Regions from separate parts of the Paenibacillus sp. FSL H7-0716 genome, predicted to be linked through region 2. Evidence: a T-box and tRNA genes for the amino acid it is inferred to sense, from the RefSeq annotation. Region 2 holds a T-box; the other holds one or more tRNA genes.

Region 1 (13,122 bases), on a different contig from region 2:
CATGATACGAGAAAGTAACATGCCAGCAGTACTCACGGAGAATTTGTTTTTGGATGTGGCAACCGACGCTGCCAAACTCAAAAAAGATGTAGTTATCCAAGCAATCATTGATGGCCATGTGATCGGGATTGCAAAGTATTTGGGACTGAAGAAGAAGGAAGAAGGGAGACAAGTGAACAATGACAATAAAGTGGCAGTATTCGTAAATGGCAAGAAGATTGCTGACGGCGCACTTTATAACGGCACAACCTTTACCCCTGCACGAGCTGTAGCAGAGGCACTAGGGGCTACAGTTGTATATGACGCAGCAAGTAAGATGGTTAACATCATAACGTAAATACTAAAACCTTTTGGAAAAAGTCTACTGGCATCGGCTGGTGAATTCTTTTCTTACTATAGCCCTTTTTTTGAACGGAGCTACTTTATAAATATGGTTGCCCGATATAGAAGAGAAACAAGAAATACAAAATGTAGAGAATGGGTAGCTTTATTTTGAATTTGTTACAGAATAATTTAAATTTTTCTGAGGTCATGGACACATTCTTCATGACATATCCGTAAATGAGAAATTGTCCAATAATAAAGAAAATGAGCTTAAGGGGAAAGTTGCCCATGTTTATCTCAGTGAAAATAATGGTGAATGTGACACTCACGAAGGTTAGTGATACAACTTTTAAAAACTGTGCATAACGATCTTTTGGTTCTTTGACAGGATCCTGCTGTCCCCATTTTCTTTCGTCAATTTCTGTCATGTTAAACCTCCAATCACTTTAAAAGAGATCCCGTTGAACTTAAATCTAATTCAACGGGGATTATTTATAGGGTATTAATTTATTACTGAATATATTCAGTTGCTACTTCATTATACTGCACACTGATAGGTGTTATGAAGGAGTCATTTGTATAATGTACTAGTGTGAGGTAATAGCGGTATAATCCTGGTACTTGTGGATCACCCGATCTAGTGGTCCATATTCCTGTGTATGTGGGTTTGATTTCTGAATTATAAAACCAAGCTTCGGAAGCTGAAATCATCCATTTTTTGAACCATGTAGGATTCCATCCGATTTTTTTATAAACAAAATTATTTAACCAGGCTGTAGTAAGTGAGGCAAAAAGAGCCACATCTTTGTTTTTATGAGTTTCATATAAAGGACCGTATACGAGTTCTCCAGAACCACCTATCTCATGAGCGAAGGGGGATATTAATGTTTCACCAGATTGAGGTGCTTTTTGAACATTGTTGTAAATAGAAGCTAGTTGATTGTCGCTCAAAGTGAGGGGAGAATTAATTTGGAGGCCATTATAAGTATAGCTGTTTGTTGTTTCTTGTTGACTGCTCACCTGTTGCGGAGGTGTTACAGTTGAGTTTGATTGATTTGCTGATGCGAGTGGAGCAATTGCGGTAGTTAATAAAGCGATTGATAAAACTGTGGTTAGCTTTCTCATGCTTTTATAATCCTCCCAAATAAAGTAATTACTTACATGGATAATAGTAATCTTGATGGGTAATTATGTATATAAGCTATAAGGTCGATTTAAAAAATAAAAGTTTTTGTGATTTTTTATATATAAAAGTCGAATGTTGTAATAATAGGATGTTATTGGTATGTATGACCTAGGACTAATTTATTGTATTGATTTTAAAGTACAAAACCCGCCGATGAATGATCCGCAGGTTTGTGTTGATCAGGTATCTCAAGTAGGTCCTTCGAGTTATTGGGTACATTGCCTACAACTGTAGGAACTTTATAACCTCGCATTTTTATTACATCGTAAGTTTAAGTAGTTCCAGCAAAAAGCCAACTGGCTTCGGTTAGTGGGCTTTTTTTGTATTCGTTTCGTTTGAGTGAGTTGTAGTGTATATTTTCTTATTACTTACTATTTTTTAAAAAAAGGAACAATGATCCTATACCGAAAAATTATACCTAGTTGATTCCTTTTAATCCCTAAGTATCAAATTAAAGTGTTGAAATAAAAAATATCCTAAAAAAAGAGGGATTATTGTATCAGAATAGAATAATACTATAACTTACATAATGGGGAGAATAAATAGATGGCTCATGAAAAAATACAAGTGGATTTTAAACAAATACTAGAAGAATTATCGAAACCAAGGAAGTTTAGTATGCTCGAAAAGATAACTGAAGTATTTCTTTTAGATAAGAATGTTCCTAATTACATGGATTTCATTATGCGGTTGTTCGGGCCAGAAGTTGGACAAGGCTTATTTGTCTACATTTCATCTGAAAAAAATGTAGATAGTGTTCCAGATAAGAATTTAAGAGAAGCATTGGCTAAGATTAATACATATAAGAATTTTTATGGGGATTCTCTACGACAAACATATGCAAAAATGGGTAGACCATTTATGATTGGTGCATTTCATTTTACAAGAGAACTATCTGAGCAGGTTGCGGTTGTAACTTTGAGAAGGAATGACAATGTTGAATTCTCAGGCCAATTAGATTTCAATACTTCTGTGATGCTAACACAACAACTGGTTGATCTAATGGGTCAAATGTATAAATCGCAAAAAGAACAAATAGAATTAGATAATATCATCAAATTAATGAATGAACTTGCCCAGTTTGTAGAAACTGTGCTTGAAAATCAACAAGATGTGAGTGAGGAATAAATGGCTCCAGCATATCTAACTACTATTAATGTTTTTATCGGTGCAGCACTTTCAGTAGTAACTACCTTTATATTTTTAAGAGCAGAAAATATGAAACAGATCATGACTAGAAAACATGAGTTTTCTGTAAAAGAATTAGGTGAAAAGATATTTTCCCCTTTGTTGATTGAATTAGTGAGACATGAAACGAAAAAAAAATTAGGAAGACATCATACATTTCCAGTTCAAACAATAATCGATACTATCTCAATTAATCAGTACCTATTAATTTTTGCGAATGATAATGTTAGAAATATTATAAATAATATATATGAATTTGGTACATCTACGAGTAGTGATAATGGTAATACCATCAAAACTCAAGATGAACTTATAATTGAAGAACTTTGTTTGTTACGTGAAGAGTTAAATAGTATTTATTCCAAATACCGGATGTGAATAATTTGAGCGATTCAGAGAAAAATAAACAAATTGCTGAAACAGCGATGCAATTAAAAGCATTAATGGGAAAATTAGATTATGCGGCAATGGCTCAAGCCCTAAGTCATTCCCACCAATTAAAAAAAGAAGTTGAAAGGAAAAACATCGGAACAAGTGAAGAAGATCCTGAGAGTTGGACGGTAGAAATTTTAAATGGGGAAATAGGCCAAATGGAGCAACTTATTCGTACCCGTGCATATGATAATGTTGAAGGTAGAGCATACTTTATGTCATACTATACAAAAGTACTTGAAATCACGAAATATAATGAGGGGGAGGACGACAATGAAACGCTTGATTGCTGATGTAGTGCCTAATAAATTTTATGATTTTAATTTTGAGACGTTTAAAAATAAAATCAGTCCTCTCCCTCTGATTAGGAACGTATATGGATACCTTGTCAAAACTAATAATTTTATGATTTTCTTAGGTGATAATGGTGGTTTAAAGGTTGGTATTGAATATGAGAATGACAATGATTTGCTTTATAAGTTTGAAATGGCTTTAACAACTTTAAAACTAATAAATAAATTTTATGAGGATAATTACAAAGAAAATATAATAAAGAATTTCTTAATTAGTTGGCCAGTAGACGGAACAGCTTCTATGAATGAATTGAATTGGAGTTTTGGAGATTTTACGTATAAAGAACATCAGGTGCCTTCATCTTATGGTGGCAATTACAGTCAACTCTTATTAATATGACATTAGAATCTAAATCATTGTAGACTTCTTAGCAGAAAAATAACAACTATACAGTGTTGTGTATGTAAATAGTATTGAGTCAACGGAAGCACTCAGCCCTGCCAGTAATGGTGGGGTATTTTTATGCATTCAGGCAAATTTTCCTAACCAGTGATATAGAGTGAATATACATAATATTCCAAATGAATTAATCTACTATTATGAATAATGAAAATTATCAGTATAGAGATACATACTTTTCTGTGGGGAATCTAGCAATATATGGATCGCCATACTTGGCTTAATGCTACTGGGATTTGTTTTGTTTTATTTGATTAAGAAGTATATAAAGCAGAGAAAATGAGGTCAGGTATTGGGGTGCTGTAATGAAGAAAATCTTTAAAGAATTTGGTGTCCATTTTTGTGCAGCATCTACTCTTCTAGGTATTTCTTTATTGTTCAATAATTATGATGTTGCGGATGAGGAACAACTATCTTTGCTGGTTGTAATGATGTGTGGAGCGCTCATATCTATTGGTGGATATAACTATTTGAAAAACAGAAAAGACATAGTGATATAATCGTGGGAGTTGTTGTTTTAGGAATAGCGCTGTTTACCCTCTCTTTTTAGGAGTGATCGTATTGAGTAATGTATACAAAGTCTTGAAGACGGATGCAGAATTTCTATCAGCTGCCTTAAAACAGTCTCAAGTGGATATACTTGAACGTTGTGGTGATTTGGCTGGCTGTGTAATTGATTGTGAGGGTCCAGTACAAAAATGGAGCCCAGTCAGTGTTAAGGTTGCTGATGCTTATTACATGAGAAATGAATTTGAATTTAGAATGGTTTTGGCATAAGCGTGTATAACAAATACCCCGTCAACCTTAATTGGTCAGCGGGGTTATTTTTGTTTATTGAATTGTGTACTCACTTACTTCAAATGTAAGTATTTTATCGAAGACAACATAATCTTTACGTTTGTTGAATGGGCCTTTGTTATTTGAGTGTTTATCAATAGCATATAATCCAGGTCCTCTACCGGCATCACGGGAGTCATACCATTTCAAGAATGCATCTACTTCTGCAATTGGTAGGTCGTATTCTTTTTCTGTTCCATTCACCAGAGTGATGGTAAGAATAGCTCGATCCCCTGATGGCTGCTCTGGAGTTGCTGTAGGTTTAGGCGTCACTGTTGGTGTAGCCGTTGGGCTAGGAGTACTTGTAGGCACTGGAGTAGCCGTTGGTGTCACGGTTGGGCTAGGAGTACTTGTAGGCACTGGAGTAGCCGTTGGTGTCACGGTTGGGCTAGGAGTACTTGTAGGTACTGGAGTAGCCGTTGGTGTTGGTGTCGAAGCGACGCCAAAAACATCAAATTCATATAAATAAAGTGAATCACCAAATGCACTTGAAATAGATACTGTTTTTACGCCAGGAATAGGCGTGATACTAACCTTAACTCCTTTATAAGATGAATGTGGCTCATATACATTAGATATAATTTTCCCAGCACTATCGTAAAATCTAATTTCTAAACGGTTAAAATCACTTGCATGGAATTGGTAAGCATTTATAGTTGTTTCTTCAGAAAATTGATATGTAAAAGCTCGGTTCTTTAAATATGAGTATAAATTTTCATTAGTAGATAAATCGTTATCAGTCAACTTCGAAGTGGTGGTATTACTTGCTGCCTCAGTCATTAATTTTCCATCAAGAAGCCCTTCGGGATATGCATGAACTCCAGAAATAGGCATAACAGCAAAAATAAACATAAGCATGAAGACTATCTTTATTTTTTTCATTAGTTACACTCCTTGTTATTTATGTATTGTTCTTAGTGCATAATTTATATACTAATCATTAAATCCCACCTTTTCTTTGATTAACTTCTGAATTTTATCTTTAAAGGGGAATTATGTCTAAACATAATTGACTATATATGTAATAAAAAGATCTAAAAAGATTAAAATATTTTTTATTCCAATTAGTGAATAGGTTTCTTGTTGTTTTAAGAACAAATGTTCGAATATAATACAAACAAGTGTTCTTACTTTTTGGAGGCGATCACATGAATATGAGGGTTGGTCAAACCGTTGAGATTATATGCCAGGACAAAATGGAAAAGATTACGCAACGCAAGATCGAGGTCCGTGGTATTCGTGACGGCCGTATCCGTGCCACATGCCTGACCACCAATTCGCCCCGTGTATTCCTAGAATCCAGTACCCTGTCATGGCAATCTGTGAAGGAACAGCGTCATGCTTAGCGATACGGCCCGCAAGCTGCTGATGATTATGCGGCATTGCTCGGTGCATCATGGATACATGCCTACGCTAGAGGTACTGGAGACAAAGAGTGGGCGAATACCAGAAAAGATCCAGGTCGGGCTGCAGGAATTGGCAGAGAACAACTACATTCTGTGGGAATTTGGGAAACCACCTGAGAGTGCAGTTGTCGTTGAGGGATGGGAGCGAAAAGAGGATCGACCAGCATATGTTTCATGGGGCATTGACGGTGGCCATATAGATTACTGGACAGATTACTAGGAGGGCAGACATCATGGTTAAGAAACTGGAGAGTATTTGGGATTGCAGTAGGATGATGTTACCGGAGCATAAGGTTCGCATTATCAGTGATGAGCGAGGTCAGCAGTGGAGGGACCGTAAAAAGCCGGTGCTTGATGCGCAGGAGTGGGAATTGATTGATCAAGTACTCACTTACTCGAAACGGTATCGAGAGCAGATAACAATCACTCAGTTTGGGCCGGTTCGAGATATCAAGATACGGGGGATTGTGATGGCCATAGACAAGCAGCTACACGGATCAAACTGCAAACGGATGATGACTATGATTGGATTAAGATTGACGATGTGATTCAGGTGACTACATAAAAAAATGCCCCTGAAGCGTTCACCGGGGCATAACTATTATTCCTCGAATAACTCATCCATTAAACTATCGATTTCTTCTTTCCGCGAGGCTGTAGCCTCAGTATCAATGATGATCTTGCCTTCCTCGAAAATAAGCGTGTCTCCAGACTTAACCTCCGCCGGTAGTTCTGATCTAAGAACATCTTCGGTTTTACCATCAAATTCAATGACGGCATACTCACCTTCAAAGCGGTCAATGATTCCTTTATGCATTTACTTAGCCCCCTTAGTCGATGTAAAAGTGATTTTATTTCCATCACTTATTGCAGTAATTGTACCTTTTTGGTCAGTTCGTAACACTGAAGTATTCGCATTTTTTAACCTTGTAAGAATCCCGGAATCTGGATGCCCATAATTGTTCTTACCGACGCTTATTACTGCATACTGTGGTTTAACGGCGTCGAGGAATGCTTTACTGGTTGAACTATTGGAGCCGTGATGTCCGACTTTTAATACATCAGCTTTTAAATTCATGCCATCGGCTAACATATCGTTCTCAGAAGCCTTTTCAGCATCGCCGGTAAAGAGGAAGGACTTGTTCTTATAAGTGACCTTTAAGACAGCACTCCAGTCGTTAAGATTATCCCCATACGTTCTAATAGGAGCCAGGAACTTCGCCTCAACACCAGTTAAAGGAATGGTAACGCCTTTAGTCACTGCTTTGATGGTACGGCCCTCATTCTTCACAGCAGTCAAAAAATCTTTGTATGTTTCAGTGGTATGTGATACCTTTGGTGCGTAGACCGATTTAACATCCAGCGCTTTCAGAACATCATCTAGCCCACCAATGTGATCTGCGTCAGGATGAGTAGCAACCAGGGCATCAAGTGTCTTTACACCAAGGGCGTTCAGGTACTTTACTACATTCTTACCCTGATCGTTATTACCTCCGTCAATGAGGACATATTGATTATTCGGAGTCCGGATTAAGGTAGAGTCACCTTGTCCAACATCGAAAAAGTAGACCTGAAGAGTACCAATGTTCTGTTTCTTTGGTAAAAGCAAAGTTGGAGCTGGTGTAGTAGTAGGCTTTGCTGTTGGTTTCGCGGTAGGTTTAACAGCTGGTTTAGCAGTGGCAGCCGGTTTTGAATTTGAACTTCCACCATTGTGATAATGGTATTCTCCGTTTTCCAGCCCCCACTTTGCGCAATTTGTGCGGCAATAATGACCGCCATTTGCATCTGTACGTCCTGGATGTGCCTCAGCAAGTACAGGCATCAATAATAAAACAAGTGACATGAAGATTGGAACGATGATTCTTCTCATAAAAAATAAATACCCCCAATGTATGATTCTGGGAGTATTCTATCAGTTATAGGTAATTTTTTCTAGAGAACATAACGAAAACTTGCTAACGAATTTGTAAACGAAGTATCTGATATAGAGTTAAATCCATGAATAGAAAAACCTCTATAATAGAAGAAAAAGATACACAGTTAAGCTTATTTTAACCTTTCCCCAAGCTCAGTTGGTTAGAGCGGTCGGCTCATAACCGATTGGTCGGGGGTTCGAGTCCCTCAGGGCCCACTTAGAGAAAACCCTTACTTTGTAAGGGTTTTTTGCTATCTATAGGCTCCCTTGTAAGTAGAAGTGGAAGAGTTGGAAAAGCTGCAAAATTGGAAATGGTCACATTTTGGTCACGGCGCTGTTTGATCCTTTGGTTTTATCACGGATCATCTGGAAAACGGTAAAAAGTATGTATTCTGTGGAACTGCCCTACTCTTGTAGAGGAAGGGGAGTCATTACATACAAACCATTAAGAAGCAGTACCATACGCCGTAGATTTTTGATTGGACTGAAAGCATGTCTGACACACTGGAATTTGATGATTTCTTTAAACAGGTTAATGCTGAATTTTGATAACAAGCAATAAAGGATGCCGCATATTCGCTCGGCATCCTTTATTGAAGATGGATATACTAACTTAACATCCTTTTAATTAAACATCAGAAGTTGATTAATAGCTTATTGATTATCACCGAACCAGATGTTCTCTGTACCGGTCCGCGTGTCTGTCCATACGTTCACTAGCCGGCCTGTTTGGGGGACGATGGCATTACCGATGTAGTCCCCAATTAGGGGGATACCGGTGACGTCAAAGGAAGTTGTTGTTATCCGGGTGTTTGTATACGTCATACCGCCATCTCTAGATGTTGCTAGATAAACATCAAGGTTGAGGGGATTGACTCGATTAGTGTAATAGGTAACGAATATTGCACCATCCGCAGGGGAAACGGTGATGGCTGGGAAAAAGTTTTGGGAGCCCACCGGACTACCTGTAATGGATATTGGTGACCCCCAATCCACGCCAAAATTAGTGGAGGTAGCAAGAAAAATATCAGAATAACCTTCTCGAAAATCTTGCCATACAGCATAGACATTCCCTCGCGTCGTCGGTGCATTAGAAATATCTGCTGCGAGGGAAGGGTATGTCAGACATCTAAATGTATATCCTGGCAATGGATCTGGTGGGACTACAACGCTCGCGACCATGGTTTCAGGAGTAAAAGTGACCCCACCGTCTGAGGATGTGCGAATTTTAAGATCAGTATTACCGGGAGGCTGATTGATCCATCCCACGATAACAATCCCATTTAATGTAATTGCTATACCGGGGAATTCTTCGAATTCTTCGACCGAAGACAGCAGGGAGGGACTGGAATAGGTATTACCGTTATCTAGGGAACGATTGAAAAATATCGTATTTCCCGGTATGAATTGTGTGTTGTAATCATGCGTATAACCTGTATATACATTTCCAAAAAAGGGACTTGATCCAGCTTTGTCGGTGACAACGACCACCTGGTCATCATTCACAAACTGTCCAAACCCTTGATTCACGATGATTGGCGGTCCGAATGAAGAGGCATTGTCGGCAGAGGTATAGGAAACGATCGATCCGCTGAGACCGTCTGAATCGAAGGCGTGAGCCAATACGACGAACGTATTCGGAAAAATATAATCAATATGTGGTGCTTCGATGCCTGTAAATCCCGCAGGTAACGGTAATAACGTTGTTGTCCAAGTGCTACCTGCGTCAATAGATTTGTATAACCCAATATTGGGAGGGCCTGATCGAAGATCTACAGCTACGGTGACCATAACGGACGGGTTAAGCCAGTTTACCGCGATGGTGGGCTCGAATTGAGTGCTTGCGCTCGGCGAAATTTGAATATTAACCATGCGAAGCTCCTTTCGTCATAGATTTTTCGGTACTTACGGGTTCAGCTGAGCTATGAAAGTTAGTTCGGATTGCAGCACTCTTTGATGGGGGATGACATTTCCTGACGAATCCGTTCCAAATACCGTAATAATCGTGTCTGCCGGTGCGTTTCCAGTAACGAGAAATTGGACTTCATAAGCTGAATTGCCTGCGATATTAAAACTGAGAAACTGGCTGGTGTTCGCATTAACATTTAATGAGTTGGAGTAGACTAAACCTTTACTAACCAAGGTATTCCATACGTAAACGTGATAGACTACGTTAGATGAAAAACTAAGGTTGTCATTATCGATATTAATGAGCACGTTGGATGCTGGGATAGTCCCTGTGTTCGTAATAATGCCTGTTGTTGTTGCCATGAGCTTCACCTCTTTATTAGTTTGCTATATATATATGAATTGAGATTCATTGTGTTTGGACAAGGGACTCAGAAAAATCGCGGAAATGAATACTGGAGGTTTTATTAGGTGGGGAAATACATATAAAATTTTAGCATGATCTGAAGGTAACTAGATTTTATATTGAACAGCAATTGACGATTTTTACGACTTCTCTGCCCAAGGCGCATACAGGTAACTATTCGCTATCAGCAGGTGAGATTTGAAGAATTTAAATAGAAGGTCTGACATTCATTTTAAATAAATGTTATAATTATTAAATCAGTGTGTAGAGATATTGGTCTTTTTTATTGGGCCAAAAATATATGTCTCATGATACGTCTGCCATCTGAAATATTATTTAGGAGATGACAAACATGCATGGAGACACAAGACTGCCCAGAAACGGAAAAGAAGGTATACTATTTTTACTCATTATTTCAATCATTTCAGTTAACACTATTGCCCCTATTATTGTGGGGTTGGAACGCGGCTTCAGTAAGGAAGTGTATATAGATACACTAAAGGTTATTCCGTTTATGTGGATGATCGTAGTTTTATCCGTAAGATTAGTTGCAGGACCGATTGTTGGGAAAGTGATGCCAAAATTCATGGGACAAACCGATGGATTTAATGCAAGGATTCTGTTGAATACTTTATTGAATGTCACGGTGTTATCTATTTTACTATCAATTATAGGCACATGGGTTGGGACGAGACAAATAAGCCTGGATCCACTTAAAAGCTTCCTTCACATCTGGCCGAGAAACTTTGGAATAGCATTTTGGATTGAACTTTTGGTTGCGCAGCCGATAGCAAGATTTGTGATGAAAACATTACACGCAAGACAGGATCGAAAAACGGAAAGTGTAAATGCGTAACTTGCTAGAATTTTGTAGACGAATTAGAAAAAAAGGAGCGTCCATGGTGGGCGTTCCTTTTTTTGTAGCAATCGGAAGTACCGAGAGAGACCCTGTATTCCTTTGAAATTTGATTCGATAACAATTAAGTGAACGAGGCTTCTCCTATCGGACACAGCTGACCCTTAAAGCGGTTTTTTCCCTCATTTGCAATTCTAACGGACTCCATAGTCGCTATTGGTATAAAAATACCGTATTTGCGCCTCTTTCTAAGGAATAGTGTCTCTGGAGTCCGAAACCATGCTCTAAAGGCTGAAAATCAGTAAATAACGTCATATGGGTCCGATAGCTCGAATTGGAGGAGGTTAGTTCGTTAGTTCGTTAGTTCGTTCGTTAGTTTGTTAGTTCGTTAGCTCGTTAGTGCCGTGCTCTTCACAGATTTAGTTGCAGCATTCACAGCGAGGATCGTCCTTTAAAGTAATAATAGTAGTCTCACCTCTACAACCAGCATATCTAGTATGCGGGCTCATAAACCATACAGTAAAGCACAAAACGGCACTGCTCCAAACCATGAAATGGTTTTGAAGCAGCGCCGTTTTTGTTAGCAGCCAGCTAAATTGTTCAATGGAGAGCACGGCGACCGAAACGAGGTTCTCAATTGCTTCCGATCGCCGTCCCAACCGCAGTCCCTGGGTTTCCACCAACATCCCTAAAGTTTCATGCTGTCCCACAGCTGCTGGAATGCCCCGGATTCGACCTCGAAGAATACCGGTGCTAGACCGTAGCGTACAAGGCCTTGACCGAACAGCGTCAGCTCTACTCGGGCATTGTCTTCCAGCTGCAAATAGATGATCTTGCGGTCCTCGCTGTCGTAGATGCCTTGTTCGATCAGCGGCTCTGCTGCCAGCGGTTTGGCAGCTTGGAGGGCTGTCAGGAAGCCATCAAGCGCCTCGCCATTGGCGATTGGCGCCTGCTGCTGGAGGCCGTTGTTCCAGCTGTTGAAGCTTTCCCATTGAGCTGAAGTAACTCGGCTTTCAAGATTCAGCTTGCCGAACAGGTCGGCGCCGCTGTTTATGGTGATGCCGTTCGTGTGCTCGTACAGTTCGGCGAATACCTCGCCGTTGATTTCCGAATAGGACATAATCAGGAAGCTGGAGTCATAGCCCTTCACGGTATAGAGATCCGTTTCACCGATGTTCGAGGCTAACTCAATATATTCGTCGTTACCGCTCCATTCATTGATGCCGCCTGTAGTGCGTCCCAACTTGTCACCGCGCAGAGCAGCAGCATCGGCAGCGTCAATGCGAGTCGCTGACTGTGTATAAATATTATTTTTATACACGACCAAGGCGATCATATCTGCCTTCACGCCAGATTCCTTATCTGGCAGTTTCAGCTTGGGAATGACAATGCTGCCCGATGTAGCTGTGCCCGAATTGCCAGCATTGCTTGCACCCGGAGTTACCTGGGCAACCTGCCCCGGGGAGCTCTGACTGTTCAACTGCTGCCATATACTAGGCCCAGCCAGACCGATTCCTGCGGCGAGCACGACACTTGCCGCGATATAAACGGTTTTGCGTGGACGCTTACGCTCCTGCCGCTGCTCTATTTTGTCGAAAAGTTCTTTTTTCATCTCTTCACCTGGTTTCATCGAATCCACCGCTTTCTTATATGATGTTCGAAACTGATCTTCCTTCACTGTGGTTCCGCTCCTTCCAGCTCCAGTTTTAACAGTTGCCGTCCCCGCTGAAGTCTCATCTTCACGGCAGACTGACTAATCTGCAGAATCTTGCTGATCTCCTGGATGGGATAGTCCTCGTAATAATAAAGATGGATTACGGTTTTATACTTCATGGGCATCGCCATAACTAACTGCAGCAGAGCCCAATCCTCGGGGCTGTCTGCCGCAATTGGCTCAGCGCTCTCCAGCTT
Region 2 (20,323 bases):
CCGCTGCAATTTTTAATCCAAATGTTGCTTGCAAATCATTAATTTATTCCCATCAGGATCTTTCACAACAAACCAATGCTCATCTTGAATTTCAGTTACTAGCTCTACACCGAGAGCCTTCACATAATTGAAAGAGGCTTGCAAATCATCGGTCAGTAACAAAAAAGCTGGTGTTGTAATGGGCGGTGTTCCTTCAGGTTCTAAGCCGCCCCACAACGGCATCGTATCCAGGATGATTCCAGTGTTTCCCTGCATAGGCAGCGGGCATAAATGACCGTTCATGATCTTACAATCTGTCTCTGGAAGCCCCAGGACTTGGCAATACCAGCGACGGGATTTTTCAATATCATGTACGGGAATGAATACACTGCCAATTAAGTTCTTTACGGGGCTTTTTATTGTGGAATTTAAAGCGGACATTGCTTGTTCATTCATTTAAAGACCTCCCAAATCCGAAATGGATAAACCTTTATTTGGAAATTATGTATCTAATCTATTTAAATCATACAATCAATAGGATTGCAAGGGAATTGTAAATGGTTTTATTTTCATATGAAAGTAGCCAAAAAATTTGACATTGAAAATCAGTTTATGTTATATAAAAAGAAGAATTAGCACTCATCTAAGAAGAGTGCTAATCACGGAATGATGAATAATAAGGTTATTTTGAAAGGAGATTTATTTATTCATGGCCAAAAAAGAGTTTAAAGCCGAATCGAAAAGATTGCTGGAAATGATGATTAACTCCATTTATACACAACGGGAAATATTCCTGCGTGAGCTGATTTCCAATGCAAGTGATGCGATTGATAAGATCTATTACAAAGCATTAGCTGATGAAGGCCTGGTCTTCAATAAAGAGGATTATTATATTAAAGTGACCGCCGATAAGGCGAACAGAACCTTGACGATTTCCGATACAGGTATCGGGATGACACAAGAGGAGTTAGAGAATAACTTAGGTACAATCGCGAAGAGTGGATCTCTTGCTTTTAAGAAAGAGAACGAAGCTAAAGATGGCCACAACATCATCGGGCAGTTCGGGGTGGGCTTCTACGCTGCGTTTATGGTGGCTGATGACGTTATAGTGATCAGTAAAGCATTAGGCAGTGACGAGGCCTTTAAATGGGAGTCTAAGGGCGCTGACGGCTATACCATCGAGACTGTCGAGAAGGATTCTGTCGGTACTGATGTGATTTTGAAGATTAAAGAGAATACGGAAGAAGATCAATATGATGAATATTTGGAAGAATATCGCCTGAAATCCATCATTAAAAAATACTCCGACTTCATCCGTTTCCCAATCAAAATGGACGTGAAGGAGCAAAAGCCAAAAGAAGGCACGGAGAACGAGTTCGAAGAAGTTGTTCAAGAACAAACCGTAAACAGCATGGTGCCAATCTGGCGCAAGAACAAAAGCGAGCTTACTACAGAAGATTACGATAACTTCTATGCAGAGAAACGTTACGGCTTCGATAAGCCGCTTAAACATATTCATATCAGTGCTGATGGTGCTGTAGTGTACAATGCAATCCTGTTCATCCCAGAAAATACGCCGTTTGACTATTACACAAAGGAATATGAAAAAGGACTTGAGCTCTATTCCAACGGTGTGCTGATCATGAACAAATGTGCGGATCTGCTGCCTGATTACTTCAGTTTTGTAAAAGGTATGGTGGACTCAGAGGATCTTTCCTTGAACATTTCCAGAGAGATGCTCCAGCATGACCGTCAGCTGACTCTGATCGCTAAGAACATTAAAAACAAGGTAAAAAGCCAACTGCAAAGCCTGCTGAAGGATGAAAGAGAGAAATATGAGCAGTTCTATAATGCTTTTGGCAGACAGCTTAAGTTTGGTGTTTATAACGATTATGGGATGCACAAAGACACCCTTCAAGATTTGCTGATGTTCTACTCCTCTAAGGAGAAGAAGCTGGTTACGCTGGACGAATACGTCTCAAGAATGCCAGAAGATCAGAAGTATATCTACTATGCTTCCGGAGAGTCGATCGACAGAATCGAGAAGCTCCCGCAAACCGAGCTTGTATCGGATAAAGGGTATGAAATTCTCTACTTCACTGATGATATTGATGAATTTGCGATCAAGATGATTCAGTCTTATAAGGAAAAAGAATTTAAATCCGTATCCAGCGGAGATCTGGGGATCGAAGCCGACGAAGCGGACAAGCCAACGGAAGCGGAAGAGAACGAAAACAAGGAGCTTTTTGAAGCGATGAAGGACATCCTGTCCGGCAAAGTGAAAAATGTTAAAGCTTCCAAACGTTTAAAGACTCATCCGGTATGTCTTTCTGCCGAAGGTGAACTAACCATCGAGATGGAGAAAATCCTGAAATCGATGCCGAATGGCCAAGAGGTGCAAGCGGATAAGGTACTCGAAATCAACATCCATCACGAAGTGTTCCAGTCCTTGAAGGCGGCAGCAGAGAACGACAAAGAAAAGCTCGGTTTATATACGAACCTGCTGTACAACCAAGCCCTGTTGATCGAAGGTCTACAGGTTAGTGATCCTGTTCAATTCACCAATGATATTTGCAAAATCATGAAATAATATGAAGTACAGAGACCATCCAATTGTATTATGATTGGGTGGTCTTTTTTATTTCAGCATTTCATTTTGTTGTGCGAAAAAGGTAGTAATCAATTTCAGAGTCATTTTTTGTGCAACTGCTAATCGAATAGATGATTTCACCGTGTGTGCTTTTTTTACTCGTCACTTCGGAGCAGGTATCGGTTCTGACTCCTGTGTTGCTTCCACCGAATGCATCATTAGAGGTATCATAGCTATAATTAATCACGTTACCGTCAAATTTCAAATCCTTAAATATGGGATCGCCTTCATCTGTGTAACTTGTAACGCGTATATTGTCTGCTTTTTTGCTGGAGAGATTCGTTATAAATTGCTCAAATTTATCTAGGTTGTACACTTTTTCAAAAGAAACAATATCCCCTCTACTGATGGCTTCTTTGGAAGTATAGGGTTCACTTTTGGGAACAGAATTAACTTTATTATCGGAACAACCCCATACTCCTGCTAGTAAAAGAACAGTGAGTATAAGTAAATTTACTTTTTTCACTGAAGGACCTCCTTGTAACGTTGTAACGTATTTATATAAAAGACGGAGATTAACTGGAAAAGTTACAGTGAGCTTGATGTTTCATATTGACAATAAACTACAAATTGAGTATTATTTTCTGTAACTTGAATATGTAAAAGCAAAGAAGAGAAAGAGTACCACGGCAATTCTTTCAACAGAGAGCTCCGGTCGCTGAAAAGGAGTAAAGAAAACCCTTGGGAATATGGTCTCAGAGCTGCGCATCGAAACCTTATGGGTTGTAGGCTGCGCCGGAACCTGCATCCGTTACAGTGCTAGGGTATAAACGTTAATTAACGTCGTACCTGAAGAGGTAAATGTCATGAGGCATTTATAAAATTAGGTGGTAACACGTGAGTAGAACTCTCGTCCTTTGTGGATGGGAGTTTTTTTGTTGTCTAAAAAAGGAGGAGAAGGTTAATGAGTAATGTGTTTATAGGTGGTGCTTGGCCGTATGCGAATGGATCTTTACATTTGGGGAGATTATCCAGCGTGTTGCCTGGGGATGTGCTGGCACGATATTTTCGCTCCAAAGGGGATAACGTATTATATGTATCAGGCAGTGATTGCCATGGCACACCCGTAGCAGTTCAGGCTGCAAATGAAGGGATTACGCCCGGAGCTTTTGCAAGCAGATATCATGAAGAGTTTCTGAAGTGTTTTGAACAGCTGGGATTTAGTTATGATCTATATACTCGAACCGATCAACAGCAGCATCATAAGGTCGTGCAAGAGTTGTTTACAAAGCTGCTAGAGAATGGTCATTTATATAAAAAAACCATTGCGCAATGTTACTGCGAGGTGGATCAGCGCTTTTTGCCAGACAGATATGTGGAAGGGACTTGTCCGGTATGTGGCCAGCGGGCGCGAGGGGATCAATGTGATTATTGTTCTACGATTCTAGATCCTGCCGATTTGTTAGACAGAGTCTGCAAATTATGTGGGAATACACCAACAGAACGGCCGACAGAACATTATTATCTTAGCTTATCTAATTTTCAGTCTGAATTAACGGAATATGTAGAGGAAGCACAATTTTGGAGAGAAAACGCTATAAAACTGACCAAACGTTATTTACAAGAAGAGCTGCAGGACCGCGCGGTAACAAGAGACTTGTCTTGGGGTGTAGATGTTCCTGTGGCTGGATTTGAAGATAAAAAAATTTATGTTTGGATTGAGGCGGTAAGTGGTTATTTATCAGCCAGTAAGCAGTGGGCTGCACAGTCCGGAGGAAGCTGGGAGGATTTTTGGTTAGAGGAAAAAGGGGAGAATACCGCTTATTATGTGCATGGGAAAGACAATATTCCTTTTCACACCTTAATATGGCCGGCTGTGTTATTAGGAGCAGGGGGTCTGCATTTACCGGACAGGATTATATCTAGCGAATATTTAACCCTTGAAGGGCAGAAGTTCTCCACTAGCCGAAATTGGGCGGTCTGGATACCTGATATTTTAGAGCGGTATCAGCCAGATTCTATTCGTTATTTCTTAATTGCCAATGGACCCGAGAAGCGGGACACGGATTTTTCCTGGAGAGAGTTTATTTATAGCCATAATGGAGAGCTGCTTGGAGCATTTGGTAACTTTGTGAATCGTTCTTTGGCTTTTGTAGATAAGTTTTATGAAGGGAAAGTGCCGAATGGGCAATTGGATAAGGGGTGGAAGGACAATATCGACCTCTTGTATTTGGAATCAGGGCGGCTTATTGAGGCTGGGAATCTTAAAGATGCGCTGGAGTATATTTTTTCTTATGTGCGCAAGGCAAACCAGTATTTCGATCTGCAAAAACCTTGGATACAGATAAAAGAGGATCAGGTTTCTTGTGATTCTGCAATATACACATGTGTGCAGATTATTGCGAACTTAGCGAATTTGTTGCATCCGTTTCTACCGTTCTCTTGTGACAAGATCAGGGGGTTCCTGTCGTTAGCACTACCGAATTGGCAGCCTTGCTCGGTGCCCCCTTACCAACAGGTTACTGATTTACAATTATTGTTTGAACGAATTGATATTAGCCGTATTAAGGAAGAAGAGGATAGGCTAGATCAACAGCAAGTGAATAAATAGAGCTGGTATTTATCCATTCCTGAAGCTTTCAATAAACTTGGAAGCTAATGATGATAAGTATTTATCCTTAATCCAGACGGCGGCGACCCGTGTGCGTAGTGATTCACTACTGATTTCTTTATAGATCAAATTACTGTTACTCGTTAATTCGAAAGCGGATTTGGGGATGATTCCGATGCCAAGACCAGCGTTTGCCCAGAGCAGTGTTGTCCTAGCATCATCATTCATACAGAAAATCAGCGGATCAAAGCCGTTCTCAAGACATGTTTCCCGGATAAGCTGCTCAAAACGGCGGTAGATAATAAGCGGCTTATCCTTTAGCTCACCGATCTCCATAAAGTTTTCATCCGTTTTCCAGTCATACTCAGGTGTCATTACGGCAATCATAGGTTCAGCTTGTGTGTAAAGACATTCTAAATTTGTACCATTAAAGGGTGTCCTAACAATCCCGACTTCGACAATACCTTTATTCAAGAGGTCAATGATTCTAAAGGTATTTCCTTCATGTATCTCAAACTTTACACCTTTATAGGTTTTGTGAAATTCACATAGCCGATCTTGAAGCAACGTAGCTCCAGAGGAAGAAACTGTACCAATGGCTAGGGTTCCTTTTAAACCTTTGACAAAATCAGTGAGCTCACGGGCAGTGGAATCTGCCAGCTCCAGAATTTGTTGGGCACGGTCCCGCAAAATGGCTCCAGCTTCAGTGAGCTGCACGCTGCGTGGACCTCGTTCCACTAGCTTTACACCTAGTTCTTCCTCCAGGAGCTTTAGCTGCTGGCTCAGCGGAGGCTGGGCCATTTGCAGTTTTTTGGCTGCAGATGTAATCTGTCCTTCCTCAGCTATCGCCATAAAATATTTAAGTTGTCTAATATCCATATAAAAATCCTCCGAACTTGAGATATGCTAATCGTATGGGAGCGATACGAATCCAATATTATTAATATGTGAGTAGATATGCCATAATCATAACTGTTCTTATACATATTTCAAGTGGTTAAATACTTCTTATGTTGGGTGTGGATGAATTTGTTCAAAATTGCAGTATATTTAAAGCCGTACAAAAAAGAAGCGATCATAGGACCGATCTTTAAACTGATGGAAGCGATTCTGGAGCTGATTTTGCCTACCATTGTCGCATTGATCATCAACAACGGGGTTGGCAATCATGACAGCGCCTATGTTTACCGCATGGGTGGCCTAATGGTGCTGATGTCACTGCTTGGCTTCGGCTGCTCCATGGTATGCCAATACTATGCAGCCCGGGCTTCACAGGGATTCGGTACGACACTACGCAATAAGATGTTTAGACATATTACATCTTTGTCGTATGCTGAGCTGGATACCTTAGGTACGCCTACACTGATTAATCGGATTACCAATGACGTAAACCAACTGCAAATCGCTGTGGCTATGCTGATTCGTCTAGTTATTCGTGCTCCGTTTATCTGCATCGGGGCTATCCTAATGTCGATGATTTTGGATTTTAGATTATCGCTGATTCTAATAGCGGCAACACCGGTTTTTGGCATTATTTTATATTTTATTATCACCCGCAGTGCTCCTTTGTACCGAAAATACCAACAGAAGCTGGATGCCCTAGCGCTCGTACTGAGTGAGAATTTGTCGGGGATTCGAGTGATTCGTGCTTTTGCCAAAAGACGTACAGAAAAAGAACGTTTTGATGCCTCATCCGAGGATTTGACTACTACAGCGATCCGGGTTTCACGGATTTCCGCTTTGCTTGGGCCGATGACTACACTTGTAGTAAATGCGGCGATCATAGCTATTTTGTGGGTAGGCGGAATTCATATCGATGGGGGCCGATTGTCTCAAGGGGAGATCATTGCCTTCATCAATTACATCACTCAAATCTTGCTGGCGCTGATAGTGGTCTCTAACTTGGTCATTATTTTTACAAAAGCCTCATCCTCAGCTAATCGTGTAAATGAAGTCTTGGGAGTTAAGGTATCCGTGTCCGAGGAAGGAAATGTTGTGATTGCTGAACCTGATCGTGCTGTCCCTGCTATACAATTCGATCACGTATCCTTTGGGTATAATACGACAGGTGAATCGGCATTAGAGGATATATCTATAGTAATTAATCGCGGAGAGACTGTGGGCCTGATTGGCAGTACGGGTTCAGGTAAGTCTACTTTTGTGAATATGATCCCTCGTTTTTATGATGTGGTGCAAGGTGAAGTGAAAGTGGATGGTGTGAATGTCCGAGATTACAAGCTGCACCAGCTTCGTGAGAAAATAGGGATTGTACCACAAAAAGCTGTGCTGTTTACAGGAACAATCACTGAGAATATACGTTGGGGCAAGGAAGATGCTACTGAGGAAGAAATCATGCAGGCAGCCTCTATTGCTCAAGCGGAGGAGTTTATACGTAAATTACCTGAAGGCTTGAATACGCAAGTATCTCGTGGTGGATTAAATTTATCCGGTGGACAAAAGCAGCGCTTAACCATAGCTCGTGCAGTAGTAGGTAAGCCATCGATTCTTATTCTGGATGACTCCTCCAGTGCGCTGGATTTCTCCACAGATGCGGCACTTCGTAAGGCTCTTAAAGAGAGCAGCCAGGAAATGACCGTGCTCCTTGTCTCGCAGAGGGTAAGCACTGTAAGACAAGCGGATAAAATAATGGTATTTGAGGAAGGGCGGATCGCCGGTGTCGGAACCCATGAGGAGCTGATGCAGGGTTGTGAAGTGTATAAAGAAATCTGCCTGTCCCAGCTATCAAGTGAGGAGTCGGGCCAATGAACAAAAATAACATTTGGAAAAGATTAATTGTATACACAGGGCATTATAAAAAAATAGCTATAGGTGCAGTAGTCTGCGCAATACTCAGTGTGATTGCCAGTCTAATTGGCCCACTGCTTATCGGCAGCGCCATCGATTTTATGATCGGGCCGGGAGAGGTTGATTTTGACGCCGTACTTAGACTGCTTTTAATTCTGGCAGGGGTGTATATTGTCGGCAGCTTTTTCGGATGGCTTCTTACCTACCTGACTAATCGAATTGCCTACCGGACTGTATATGACTTACGGCGGGAGCTTTTTGATAAATTAAATGTTTTGCCGTTAAAATTTCATGATAACCACCCGCAAGGGGACAGCATCAGCCGGTTTGTTAATGACATGGATGCGGTCTCTGATGGACTGCTGCAAGGCTTCTCAACACTGCTCACGGGGATTATCACCATCGTGGGGGCAATTGCACTCATGTTGTACATTAGTCCTTTAATGACCCTAGTTGTTCTTCTGTCAGCACCCGTTACATTTTTTGTGGCAAGATTCATTACGATGCGCTCCCAGAAGATGTTTAAGGAGCAGGCTAAAATTCTGGGCGGTCTCAACGGATACGTGGAGGAAATGATCGGCGGACAAAAAGTGGTCACTGCTTATCATTATGAAGACCGTGCACTGACACAGTTTGAAGAACGAAACGAGACTTTGTACCAGACTGGCGTGAAATCACAATTTTACGGTTCCTTGTCCAATCCGACAACACGGTTAGTAAATAATATTACTTTCTCTGTTATCGCGATGATCGGAAGTGTTATGGTGATTCGCGGGCTTGTGACGGTAGGGGATTTGTCCAGCTTTTTGATCTTCTCCAACTTGTTCGCTAAGCCGTTTAATGAAATTACAGGTGTGATTACGCAGCTTCAATCGGCAACAGCATCAGCGCAGCGGATTTTCGCCATTCTAGACCTATCGCCAGAACCAGCGGATGCAACAGACGCCAAAATTATGAATACAAGCCAAGGAACGATTACCTTTGAGAAAGTATCCTTTGCTTATAATCCTGAACGTCCTCTGATTAATGATTTCAGTCTGGAAGTGAAGCCAGGTACCCGGGTTGCGATTGTAGGGCAGACGGGAGCGGGAAAGACGACGCTGGTTAATCTGCTTATGCGTTTTTATGATGTGGATAGGGGTTCCATCAAGATTGACGGCGTGGATATCAAGACGATTACCCGTGACAGTCTGCGGCGTAATTTCGGGATGGTGTTGCAGGACACTTGGCTGTTTGGCGGCACGATTAGAGAAAATATTGCCTACGGCAAACCTGAGGCTACCCAAGAAGAGGTCATCGCTGCTGCTAAGGCTGCAAATGCTCATAGCTTCATTAAACGCCTGCCTGAGGGATATGATACAAAGATCAGTGGCTCAGGAGATAATTTGTCGCAAGGACAAAAGCAGCTGCTAACCATAGCACGAGTGATGCTCGTAGATCCGCCAATGCTCATTTTGGATGAAGCCACCAGTAGTATTGATACACTGACTGAGGTACGGATTCAGAAGGCTTTTCTAAAAATGATCGCTGGCCGGACCAGCTTTGTAATTGCTCACCGTTTGTCGACGATTCGAGAATCGGATCTCATTCTTTTCATGAAGGACGGAGACATTGTGGAGAGTGGTACGCATGACCAGCTCCTAGCCAGCGGTGGATATTACGCCAGATTATATAACAGTCAGTTCGCATCAGCTTAGACTTTGCATTTAGAAAAAGAGCATTCAATCCCGAATTTGGGGATGAATGCTTTTTTTTGATGAGTGGGTTAGTTTGGCTTAGTTACCTTACCTTACCTTACCTTACCTTACCTTACCTTACCTTACCTTACCTTACCTTACCTTACCTTACCTTACCTTACCCTTGCGGACCGTATTGCAGCTAAATGGTGTTTTTGGCGCCTTTTTTCAAAGTAACGGACTGCATAGCACTTATTCGGCTGATTTTGCAGCTAAAAGGAGCGGATATGGCACAATAGCTGCATCTGAGTCCGAACGGAGTGAAAAAGGGCATGAATTTGCGAAATAAGGGCGCCTCGGTCCGATACGTAGCAATGGCAGCCATCATCAAAGGTAGATTGCTTCTGATCCGGAGTAGAATGCTTAGAAAGTAGTTCGCTTAGTGTTCCCAAGTAGTTAGCTCGCTGTTACCAAAATCGTTTGCTTAGTGTTCCAAAGTTAGCAATCTCATCGTCACCAAAGTAGTTAGCTCATCGTCCCCAAAGTCGTTTGCTTAGCGTACCAAAGTTGCTATCTCATCGTCAGCAAAGTAATTTTTTACCCTTACGGACCGTATTGCAACTAAATTGTGTTTTTGGCGACTTTTTTCGAGGTAACGGACTGCATAGCACTTATTCGGCTGATTTTGCTGTAAAAAGGAGTGGATATGGCACAATAGCTGCATCTGAGTCCGAACGAAGTGAAAAAGGGCATGAATTTGCGAAATAAGGGCGCCTCGGTCCGTTACGTAGCAAGGCAGCCACCACCAAAGGTAGATCGCTTCTGATCCGGAGTAGAATGCTTAGAAAGGAGTTAGCTCAGCGTTCTAAAATAGTTAGCTCATCGTCAGTCTGCTTAGCGTTCAAAAGTAGTTATCTCACCGTCCCCAAAGTAGTTTGTTTGCCCTTACGGACTATGTTGCACTCAATCGTATTTTTATCCCACCCGTTAGAGGTGAAAATCTCAAAATAAAATATTTGAAAACGAATGAACTATCTGGACGGGCTAAACGTATTATAAGAAACGTATATTGAAGACGACGAAGCTACAGTAAATATGGCATATTGAGAGTGTTATGAGATTGGAAGGGGAGTGGCAAGATGTTGACAATCAAACATTTTACCAAGAGCTATAAGGGTGGCAAGAAGGCGGTAAATGATCTGAATTTGGTGGTCGAAAAAGGTGACATCTATGGCTTTATCGGTCATAACGGTGCGGGGAAAACAACAACTATCCGAGCAGTGGTCGGAGTTTTAGATTTTGAGGAGGGGGACATCGAGATTGGTGGGTACTCCATTAAAAAAGACCCTTTAGCCTGCAAAGCGATTACTGCGTACATTCCAGATAATCCGGATTTATACGATCATCTGACGGGCATTCAGTACTTGAATTTTATTGGTGATCTTTTTAGCGTATCGAAAGCGGATCGGGAGTTATTGATAAAGAGATATAGCGATGAATTTGAGATTACCTCTAATCTGGGGGATTTAATCTCCGCGTATTCTCATGGTATGAAACAGAAGCTCGCGATTATCTCCGCGCTTATTCATAAACCGAAGCTGCTGGTTCTGGATGAACCCTTTGTTGGACTTGATCCAAAAGCGGCACACACGCTCAAGAGAATCATGGCGGAGATTTGCAGTCAGGGCAGTGCGATCTTTTTTTCGACGCATGTACTGGATGTGGCCGAGAAGCTCTGCAATAAGATTGCCATTATCAAAGCGGGTGAATTGATCACTCATGGGAAAACAGAAGAGGTGAAGGGTGACAGCAGCCTTGAAGATGTGTTTTTGGAGTTGAATAAACATGATTAATATCTGGAGATTGACGAAAATTCAGCTGATCTCATCCTTTGGGTTAAATAAAGCTTTGCATACACGGGATGTGAAAGAAAGACGAAAAATGCTTTTGCTGAGCATCGGTATCTTAATAGGGATTGTCATGATGGCAGTGGTTTCGTTTGGATATAGCTTCATGATAGCAGAGACCCTTGAACAGATAGGCCGGCCAGAGCTGCTGCTTGCGATTATGATGGCTGTTACTTGCTTAATTGGATTTTTTACAACGATCTATAAGGCGAGTGGGGTATTATTTGGCTCCAAAGATTACGATCTCGTAATGTCGTTGCCTATCAAAACGAGCCATATCGTAGCAAGCCGTGTAGTTCAGCTCTACGTGCTGAATATACTGTTCTCATTGATGGTGATGGTGCCAGCAGGTGTAGTTTATGCTATAAAGGTAAATCCGGCAGTAGTGTATTATTTATTTTTCATGATAACGCTGCTATTTATCCCATTAGTGCCGATCATTGCTGCAACGATTATAGGGGCATTGATTAGTTGGATTTCCTCACGTTTTAAAGGAAGTCGTTTAATAAGTCTGATTCTGACTTTTGCCGTAATCATTGTTATTATTTTGGGCTCAGGCCAAATAAATGGGAATGACCCGCAGTTGCTTGCGGATATGAGCACACAAATTGCCGATCAAATCTTCAACTTATATCCTTTGACGGTCATGTATGTAGATGCTGTCTGCTCGTATCAGGTAGCTCCTTTATTATTATTTATAGGGATATCGTTACTTTCTTTTATGTTGTTTACCCTTATTCTCGGCAGCAAATATAAAGCAATACACACAGGTCTTACGACTTCTTACTCAAAGAATAAGTATCAAATGAGGTCACTTGCAGTCTCTTCACCGCTTTACACATTGTATAAAAAAGAGCTGCGCCGCTATTTTAGTTCTTCTATATATGTGCTAAATACGAGTATTGGAATGGTTATGTTACTTGTTTTGGCGATTACCTTACTGTTTGTTAGCTCAGAGCAATTAGGACAAATTATGGAAATACCAGAACTCTCTAACTATCTAAGCAGATTGGCGCCATTATTTGTTTCCCTCTTTGTTGCATTAAGCTGTACGACCTCGAGTTCGATTTCGCTTGAAGGTAACCATATTTGGATTTTAAAAAGCGCCCCCGTTCCGACAAAAACCATATTATTAAGTAAAATCGCAGTGAATCTCACCATTACAGTACCGATTGTGATTGTTAGTAGTGTGCTTCTTATGATTTCTCTGGGCACAGGCTGGATGGAGAGCTTGTTATTGCTAATAATCCCTGTCCTATACGCTTGTCTTACCGCAATGGTAGGTGTGATCGTTAACTTGAAGCTTCCTAAACTGGAGTGGACCAATGAAGTCTCTGTAATTAAACAAAGTGCTTCGGTCCTTGTGGCTATGATTATAGGGTTCATAAGCTTGCTAATTCCATTTGGTTTGAGTTTTCTTTTATCTGATCTAAATGGTAATCTCGTTATGTTAGGCATTGGTGTGGTGATATTAGTGGCCTGTGGAGTGATGTATAGATACATCCAGTCCAAAGGAGAACTTTTATTTCGGTCTCTTTAAAAAAAGGGCATTCCAAAAGCCGAAATCGGCTGCTGGGATGCCCTTTTTTTGTGCCAAGATTTATTTTCGTGAAAAATCCCCTATGTTCTGTTGTCGCTCTTGTTATTCTTTTTGCTCTTCTCGTTCTTGTCGCTCATTAGCTAACTGTTCAATTCCACTCACCATTATTTTTAGACCTGTATAGAACATCTTATCGGAGCCAATTTCATTAAAGATATTGTTTTCGTGCATTCGTTTTATAACATTAGGTCCATCCCCGGATAAGTGCTCAAGCGATTGTTTAAATACCTCTCTAGCATCTCCATTAGGTTCATTTTTCATGGCTAAGTCAATTCGATCCTGCTCATATTTGTCCAATTCGAAAGAGATTACATAGTTTAACACGCACGCAATTAAGGAGAATTTGTCACTATCACTTAAAGGAAGATGATCCACGATCTGAAGCAAAGTATTCAGTAAAGATAGATAATTAGGTTCAGAAGGCAAGGTTCGCATCATCAGCTGAGCCGAGCAAGGATACTTATGTAAAACCCCGCGGATTCGGTCCACAAAATTAAATAACTGTTCTTGCCAAGTACCTTCGAGATTCGCAGTTTCGAGGGCTTCTTTGGCGATCTCATTAGCCAGTGTCTGGAAAATACTCTGTTTACTCTTAAAATGCCAATAGAGAGAGGCGGCTTGTATATTTAATAGTTCTGCTAATTTACGCATACTAAATGCCTCTATGCCGATATCATCCAACAGCTCCCAAGAAGCTTTTATTATATCTTGTTCAGTAATTTGCAGATTTTTGATTCTCATCGAAACGACCTCCTGTTACTGTCTTTCTTTATCATAAGCGAAGATGGATGGCTGGTCTACCATCGTTAGATTAATGGTTTATCTTACACCGTTAGATATTTTTATTTACAAGCAAATAAACGGGTGCTATATTAATCTTACACTGTTAGTTTAAGGGTGTGATTTTTTTAAAAAAGGAGGCAGCAGTTAGCAATTTATTAGTAAAAATTAAAAAGGATGTGTATAGACCCATGAGTAATCTACAAGTGAAACAATCCCAACCAGTCACCAAAGAATTTTCTATAAAAGCAATACTTCCCATAATACTGGCACTTATAACAGGAATGCTGCTGGTTATGCTCGACAGTACAATTATGAATGTAGCGATCCCGCAGCTTGAAAAAACCTTTGATGCCAGCCTAAAAACAATACAGTGGGCCATTACGGGTTATACGCTGGCTTTATCCGTAATTATCCCATTGGCCGGTTGGTTCTCGGATAAGTTTACTGCCAAACGTGTTTTTTTAGTTTCGATCGTATTGTTTACCATAGGTTCTTTATTATGCTCAATGGCACAATCCACAACAGAGCTGATAATCTTTCGTATTTTGCAGGGATTAGGCGGAGGGATGATTGCTCCAATTGGTATGGCTATGTCATTCAAAATCGCACCTCCCGATAAAAGAGGTTCAATCATGGGATTGCTTGGACTACCGATGTTAATTGCGCCTGTTCTTGGTCCTGTACTATCAGGATGGCTGTTGGAATATGCAAGCTGGCACTGGATTTTTCTGATTAATGTTCCCATTGGTATTATTGCAATGATTGTTGGAGTGAAATTTCTTCCGGTAATAGAGAAGGGGAATAAAGCTAAATTGGATATTTGGGGTGTGATTTTATCACCACTCGCTTTCTCCAGCTTGGTATTTGGAGTGCATAGAGGGGGAGTGGACGGCTGGGGGGATCGTATAACGATTATAACTCTTGCGTTCAGCTTCATTGCTTTAGCCTTGTTTATTTTCGTGGAATTGCGCCAAAAAGAACCGTTATTGGAACTTCGCTCTTTTCGATCTCTAGAATTTAGTAAAGGTATGATTTTGACCTGGATTAATCAGTTCGCCTTATTTGGTTCGATTCTGTTAATTCCAATTTTTTTGCAGCAGGTCAGAGGTTTTTCTTCCTTTGAATCGGGACTTTTAGTTATTCCCCAAGCTTTAATATCCTTTGCTGGCATGATTATTGGAGGAAAATTATTTGATAAGTACGGAGCTCGGCCCGTTGTGTTCTCTGGACTTGTGCTGCTGTCCTCCGGACTCTTTCTCTTGTCACGTTTACAAAATGATACAAGTGTATACGTTATGATCAGTTATTTTGCCATTATGGGACTTGGCCAAGGATTAACTACTATGCAGCTCGGTACACATGTGCTTAAGGCCGCTCCGAAGGATTTGATCAGCCGTGTGACCCCGCTTACTGCCTCTGCACAACAAATTGTGGGTTCCTTTGCTGTCGCTATAATGTCGGGGTTATTGACTTCCAATATAGCTGCTCATATGAGTCAAGGGAATCAGAAGCTACCTTCTGCGGCTTTGGTTGCAGGATTCCACGACACGTTCCTAGTTTCATTGGGCTTGGCGCTGTGTGGTGTAGTTCTTAGTCTCTTTTTGCGTAATCCGAAGAACTGATCCTATCGTACTCTACCAATATTTTAGCGATGTTTATGGATTGTATCCTTGGTATAATTCAAAGATTGATAACCAAGGGGGAATCTCTTAGCCCGTGAAAAATATATTTGCTAGATTTACTATAGTAACCCTCGCTGTCGTGCTATCCGCCGGAGTATTTATTCAGCATATATCGGCCGATAACGGGGTTCCTTTTAACGATATAAACACTAGTTATGCAAAAAAAGAAATCATAGATTTATATAACCGGAATATATTAACTGGCACCTCGAATACTAAATTTTCACCTACTCAATCGATTACTAGAGCTGAATTTATTACCGTTCTTGATCGTCTGTTGAAGCTTGATCCAGCGTTGAGTCCGGTATCTCCTTATACCGACGTAGCCAAAAGTGCTTGGTATTACGGCTGGATACAGGCCGCGGTTCAGCTTGAACTGGCAAACGGCACTTCGGCAACTACTTTTGCACCCGCAAAAGCAGTCACCCGGCAGGAAGCGGCTGTGTGGATGAGCAAAGCTCTAAAGCAGACAAACACTGCAGCTACGGAACAAACTAATTTTAAGGATCGGCAACAAATTGCTAGCTGGGCAAGTGCTGCTGTAGCAAAGGTTAATGATCGCGGATTAATGAAGGGCGATAATAGCGGAAATTTTCGACCCGCGGACCCGATAACCAGGCAAGAGACGGCAGTGCTGATGGATCGGGTGCTGCAACATACAAGCTGGGCGGCAGAGCTGGAAAGTGATCCGGACAAACGTATTGTTATAGGTTGGCAGTATGGTCTCACGACGGCACAATTTGAGAATCATGTTCTGCAATCGAACGTCAATACATTATCACCACGGTGGTATTATGTTGGAAAAACAGGGGCAGTAACGGATTCGACAGATGCCTCGCTGGTAACTTGGGCAAAAAAGAATAAAAAGCAAGTCTGGGCGATGGTTGGCAATCGATCGGATCAAAAAGCGACGCATCAGATGCTGTTGAGTACAACCGCAAGGAATACGGCAGTTAATCAGTTAGCTGCTTTAGTGAGTAAATATGGATTAGATGGACTAAATATAGATTTTGAAAATGTAGCGGCCGAAGATCGTGTTTATTTGACTTCGTTTATTTCTTTATTAGCCGAGAAAATGCGTTCGCTCGATGTTATCCTGTCGCTGGATGTATCCCCTGATCTTGGAACGGATTGGACAGAAGCTTTTGACTATGCTGCCCTCGGCAAGCAAGTGAATTATATGGTGATGATGGGTTATGATGAGCATTATGACGGGAGTCAAGTTCCGGGGTCCAATGCCTCGCTTTCTTATGATCAAAGGGCTGTGAATACAATCCTAAAATTTGTACCTAGTCAAAAAGTTATATTGGCATTGCCCTTATATAATCGGGATTGGACATTGAACCAGAAGGGAACGGTTTTATCCTCTCAATATATTACGCTTCCGGAGCAAAATCAGATTATCAGCAGCTATGCATCGAGACCCGTGTGGAATCCTTCGCTGGGACAATATGTCGCGAACTACTCGAAACAAGCTATAAAACATACGATCTGGATTGAGGATGGGCGTTCATTAATAACTAAATACAACTTAGCGGTTACTAAAAAACTAGCTGGAGTAGCTTATTGGTATATAGGCGGAGAAAGTTCTGATGTATGGTCTAGCTTAAGAAACGCAGAGAAATTTTATGACTATACTTTTTAAAAATATGAAAGACTGGATGCGAATAGCCGCTTAGCTATATTGCTGTCCAGTCTTTTTATTGGGTTACGAAGGGATAACTGGTAGTATTAGATTGATTAAATCAGCCTCGCGTTACGTATTTTTTGAAGTTTTTCACTTTTAGAACTTTAACATTTTGAGCTAGAAGTTTCTTGTCGCTAACGACCCATGTGTGATCTTTGGAGTTTTTTCTACGAATCGCAGCGAAGTTATACTTATTTCCTGCATAGATCTTAAAGCCCTGTGCAGCGCAATCCGCACAAAACTTAACACATTCACCTTTATTCCAATCTGGAAAAGAAATCTGCTGGAAGACATTTCGTTTTACGAGTAGGGTGGCACCCTGAACATTGGTTACATATTTATTTTCCATATGAAGATAACGAAGCAAGAGTAGCTTCTTATCATTTAAATACATATAGTGAGCTCGTTTTCCAACGATATCAGCTTTAGTTTTATGGAGGATGTTCATACTATCCGTTAAATAGTTGGCAGAGTAATAATCGTCGTCATCAAATTTAGCGATACAGCTATAATTCGCTAAGTGCACACCAAAATTCAGACAAAACCCGAGTGAACGATATTCTGGTAGTTTATAGATCCGTACGTTTTTATGTTTTTTTGCAGCATGTATATAGTCTTCTATTTTCAAGCTATCATTATTAATGATCACGATAAGCTCTTTAGATTTGAAATTCTGTCGTTGATAGTTATCAAATATTGTTTTAATACAATCCATTCGGTTTGTACAAGTTAGAATAGACACAGCAGATGAAGTAGATTCAGCAGTTAATTTCATAACGAAATCTTTGGACGGCGTCCAACAAAATTCCTGTAGTTTTTAATATTCCGGATGATCTTGTGGTTAGCTATTAACGTACTATCACTGATAATCCATGTATGTTTTGAAGAGTTTTTTCTACGTATGGCAACGAAGTTATTTTTACTCGCAGAATAAACCTTATAACCTTTCTTTTTGCTTCTGCTGCAAAAGAGGTCATCCTCACCTACGTTTTTATTAGGAAATTTCACATGATCGAATACTTTTCGTTTGAAGACGAGCGTAGCGCCAGGGAGATGGGTAACCGTCCGGTGTTCATCATTTGCGAAACGAAGAATCAAAGTCTTTGAACCTAGTAAATACATATAGTGAGCCCGTTTTCCGAGGATATCAGCTTTAGTTCTTTTTAAGGTCAGAATACTTTCCGTCAAATAATGAGGGGCATAATAATCGTCGTCATCAAATTTGGCGATGGTATGATATTTGCATTTTGTTACGGCATAGTTTAAGCATGAACCAAGAGATTGCTGTTCAGGCTTACGAAATATCTTAATATTTTTGTGTTTTTTAGCTAAGGTTTGGTAGGGGGATAGTGGAATTTTATTATTATTGATAATAATGATAAGTTCTTTATTGGCATGTTTTTGTCTGCTGTAATTTTGAAATAGGTTGTTTAAATAATTATGGCGATTGGTACAGGTAATAATGGAAATACCTTGTTGGTTCGCCTTGTAGTGAGGTACAGCACTCATTTAACCAACCCCTCATATGCATTTTTGGGAAAAGTCTCATAATACGATATGTCCAAGTTAGGATAGAGTAACGGCATATCAACCTCTTAAAAGCAAAAATGGACTTGTTTAAAAAACACAAAACCCACAGTGATAGCTGTGGGTTTTGTAAGAGAGACACATCATATGAAATGCTTTGGAGGTTTGTTCAGAAATAAGATTCAATGATGGAAACGCCATTCTCGATTCTCGCCTTACTCTGCGTTAAATAATCTTTGGTCCAATCATCTAGGTTAGACATATCAAAACTCCGGTACATCCCCGTATAAACAATAATCTCTCTTAATCGAAGAAAAAGAGGAATTAACTTCAGCTCATTTTCTGAAATCCTGTTCTCTTTAACGTAGCCTTTTAGAAAATGCTCCATAAAACGCTGACATTGAAGCTGCCTGTCCTCCATACTATCATCCCCGTAAACGTAGACTAGATAATACAGTTGAATGGCGATATCTTCTACAAACCAGCTGTACTGAGCTTCATCAAAATCAAACAAAGTCAGCTTACCATTGTCGACCAAAAAGTTGCCTACATTGATATCCCCATGGATGAGACCATAGGTATTTATATCAGCGTCGAGATGCTTTAGCCGATCCATAAGCGCCTTACAGCTTTCTAAAACGCCACTTTGGGATGGAGGAATAAACTTCGTTACATTCTGCAGGTAGTAGTTCTGATGCCACGCATGTCTTTTGGACTGTGGTTTATAAGATTTTGCTAATCTGTGCATTTGTCCAGTGATCATGCCACACTGCTCATAGAGGTCTAGATCCTTCAGGCAGTCTGGGTAACCTATTCGTTTCCCTTGTGCTTTTTCAAAGGAAGATACCCTAAAGCATGAGTCACCAATCTCTATTTGCTCAACTAGATTACCCAGAAGAGAACCTACGGGTCTTGATACGGAAACGCCATGATCTGCTATGTATAGAATCCATTCAAGTTCAGCCGTTAACAATTCCATACTGCGCAGCGAGTTATGAGTAAATCTTAGAATATATTGATGATTGCTAAGTTGGTATTCATAAACAAAATTTTGAAATCCGCCAATGAACGTTAGCTCATCTATGGGGATACCATATTTCGTACAGGCGGCACTTACAATCTGGTCATTAAATAAGGACTTAATCTTTTGTTCCAAGGGTTCTACTCCGTTCTACATTACAATGATTTTATCGAAATCGTTCTGGAGCTTTCCTGGACTTCAATAAGCAGCGGCCGTTCTTGTGGGTTGAGATTTGGGGCATGAATGGCCAGCATAAGTCTGCCCGTCAAATCACGAAACAACATTCCATGTCCGCCATCTTTGGCATAAAGAGGCTCAGGATCATGTAGCCAAGGTCCACTAATGTCACCGCTGACGGATCGGGCTAAACCCATGGCATAACCACTAGCTCCACTGCTAGACCACAACATAAGCAGCTCACCACTGCTAGTCTGATGCATAAAAGGCCCGTCAGT

Evidence for each region. The T-box of region 2 lies ahead of metG (methionine--tRNA ligase). A T-box ahead of a tRNA ligase gene usually reads a tRNA of that ligase, here a tRNA-Met.
Region 1: it encodes a tRNA-Met, which carries the amino acid that the T-box ahead of metG (methionine--tRNA ligase) is inferred to sense. The anticodon was not compared.

Annotation. Positions count from the first base shown of each region.
Region 1 covers NZ_JBBODA010000017.1:5,462-18,583, forward strand. Annotated here, with positions in the region: gene MHH60_RS20135 (N-acetylmuramoyl-L-alanine amidase) at 1-337, shown strand, start outside; gene MHH60_RS20140 (hypothetical protein) at 835-1,449, opposite strand; gene MHH60_RS20145 (hypothetical protein) at 2,057-2,638, shown strand; gene MHH60_RS20150 (hypothetical protein) at 2,639-3,076, shown strand; gene MHH60_RS20155 (hypothetical protein) at 3,082-3,423, shown strand; gene MHH60_RS20160 (hypothetical protein) at 3,404-3,823, shown strand; gene MHH60_RS33325 (LPXTG cell wall anchor domain-containing protein) at 4,056-4,166, shown strand; gene MHH60_RS20165 (hypothetical protein) at 4,189-4,383, shown strand; gene MHH60_RS20170 (hypothetical protein) at 4,445-4,660, shown strand; gene MHH60_RS20175 (hypothetical protein) at 4,715-5,602, opposite strand; gene MHH60_RS20180 (hypothetical protein) at 5,869-6,066, shown strand; gene MHH60_RS20185 (helix-turn-helix domain-containing protein) at 6,059-6,346, shown strand; gene MHH60_RS20190 (YolD-like family protein) at 6,360-6,674, shown strand; gene MHH60_RS20195 (DUF3006 domain-containing protein) at 6,728-6,943, opposite strand; gene MHH60_RS20200 (MBL fold metallo-hydrolase) at 6,944-7,996, opposite strand; tRNA gene MHH60_RS20205 (tRNA-Met) at 8,192-8,257, shown strand; gene MHH60_RS20210 (sialidase family protein) at 8,696-9,913, opposite strand; gene MHH60_RS20215 (hypothetical protein) at 9,947-10,312, opposite strand; gene MHH60_RS20220 (hypothetical protein) at 10,708-11,211, shown strand; gene MHH60_RS20225 (hypothetical protein) at 11,900-12,889, opposite strand; gene MHH60_RS20230 (RNA polymerase sigma factor) at 12,886-13,122, opposite strand, start outside.
Region 2 covers NZ_JBBODA010000020.1:3,800-24,122, reverse strand. Annotated here, with positions in the region: gene MHH60_RS22035 (LysR family transcriptional regulator) at 1-42, shown strand, start outside; gene MHH60_RS22030 (VOC family protein) at 13-435, opposite strand; gene htpG (molecular chaperone HtpG) at 689-2,569, shown strand; gene MHH60_RS22020 (DUF4362 domain-containing protein) at 2,631-3,095, opposite strand; T-box leader at 3,229-3,490, shown strand; gene metG (methionine--tRNA ligase) at 3,534-5,180, shown strand; gene MHH60_RS22010 (LysR family transcriptional regulator) at 5,190-6,059, opposite strand; gene MHH60_RS22005 (ABC transporter ATP-binding protein) at 6,210-7,946, shown strand; gene MHH60_RS22000 (ABC transporter ATP-binding protein) at 7,943-9,682, shown strand; gene MHH60_RS21995 (ABC transporter ATP-binding protein) at 10,801-11,514, shown strand; gene MHH60_RS21990 (hypothetical protein) at 11,507-13,108, shown strand; gene MHH60_RS21985 (TetR/AcrR family transcriptional regulator) at 13,211-13,909, opposite strand; gene MHH60_RS21980 (MDR family MFS transporter) at 14,140-15,573, shown strand; gene MHH60_RS21975 (S-layer homology domain-containing protein) at 15,668-17,278, shown strand; gene MHH60_RS21970 (glycosyltransferase family 2 protein) at 17,379-18,095, opposite strand; gene MHH60_RS21965 (glycosyltransferase) at 18,092-18,829, opposite strand; gene MHH60_RS21960 (phosphotransferase enzyme family protein) at 19,017-20,003, opposite strand; gene MHH60_RS21955 (glycoside hydrolase family 43 protein) at 20,024-20,323, opposite strand, start outside.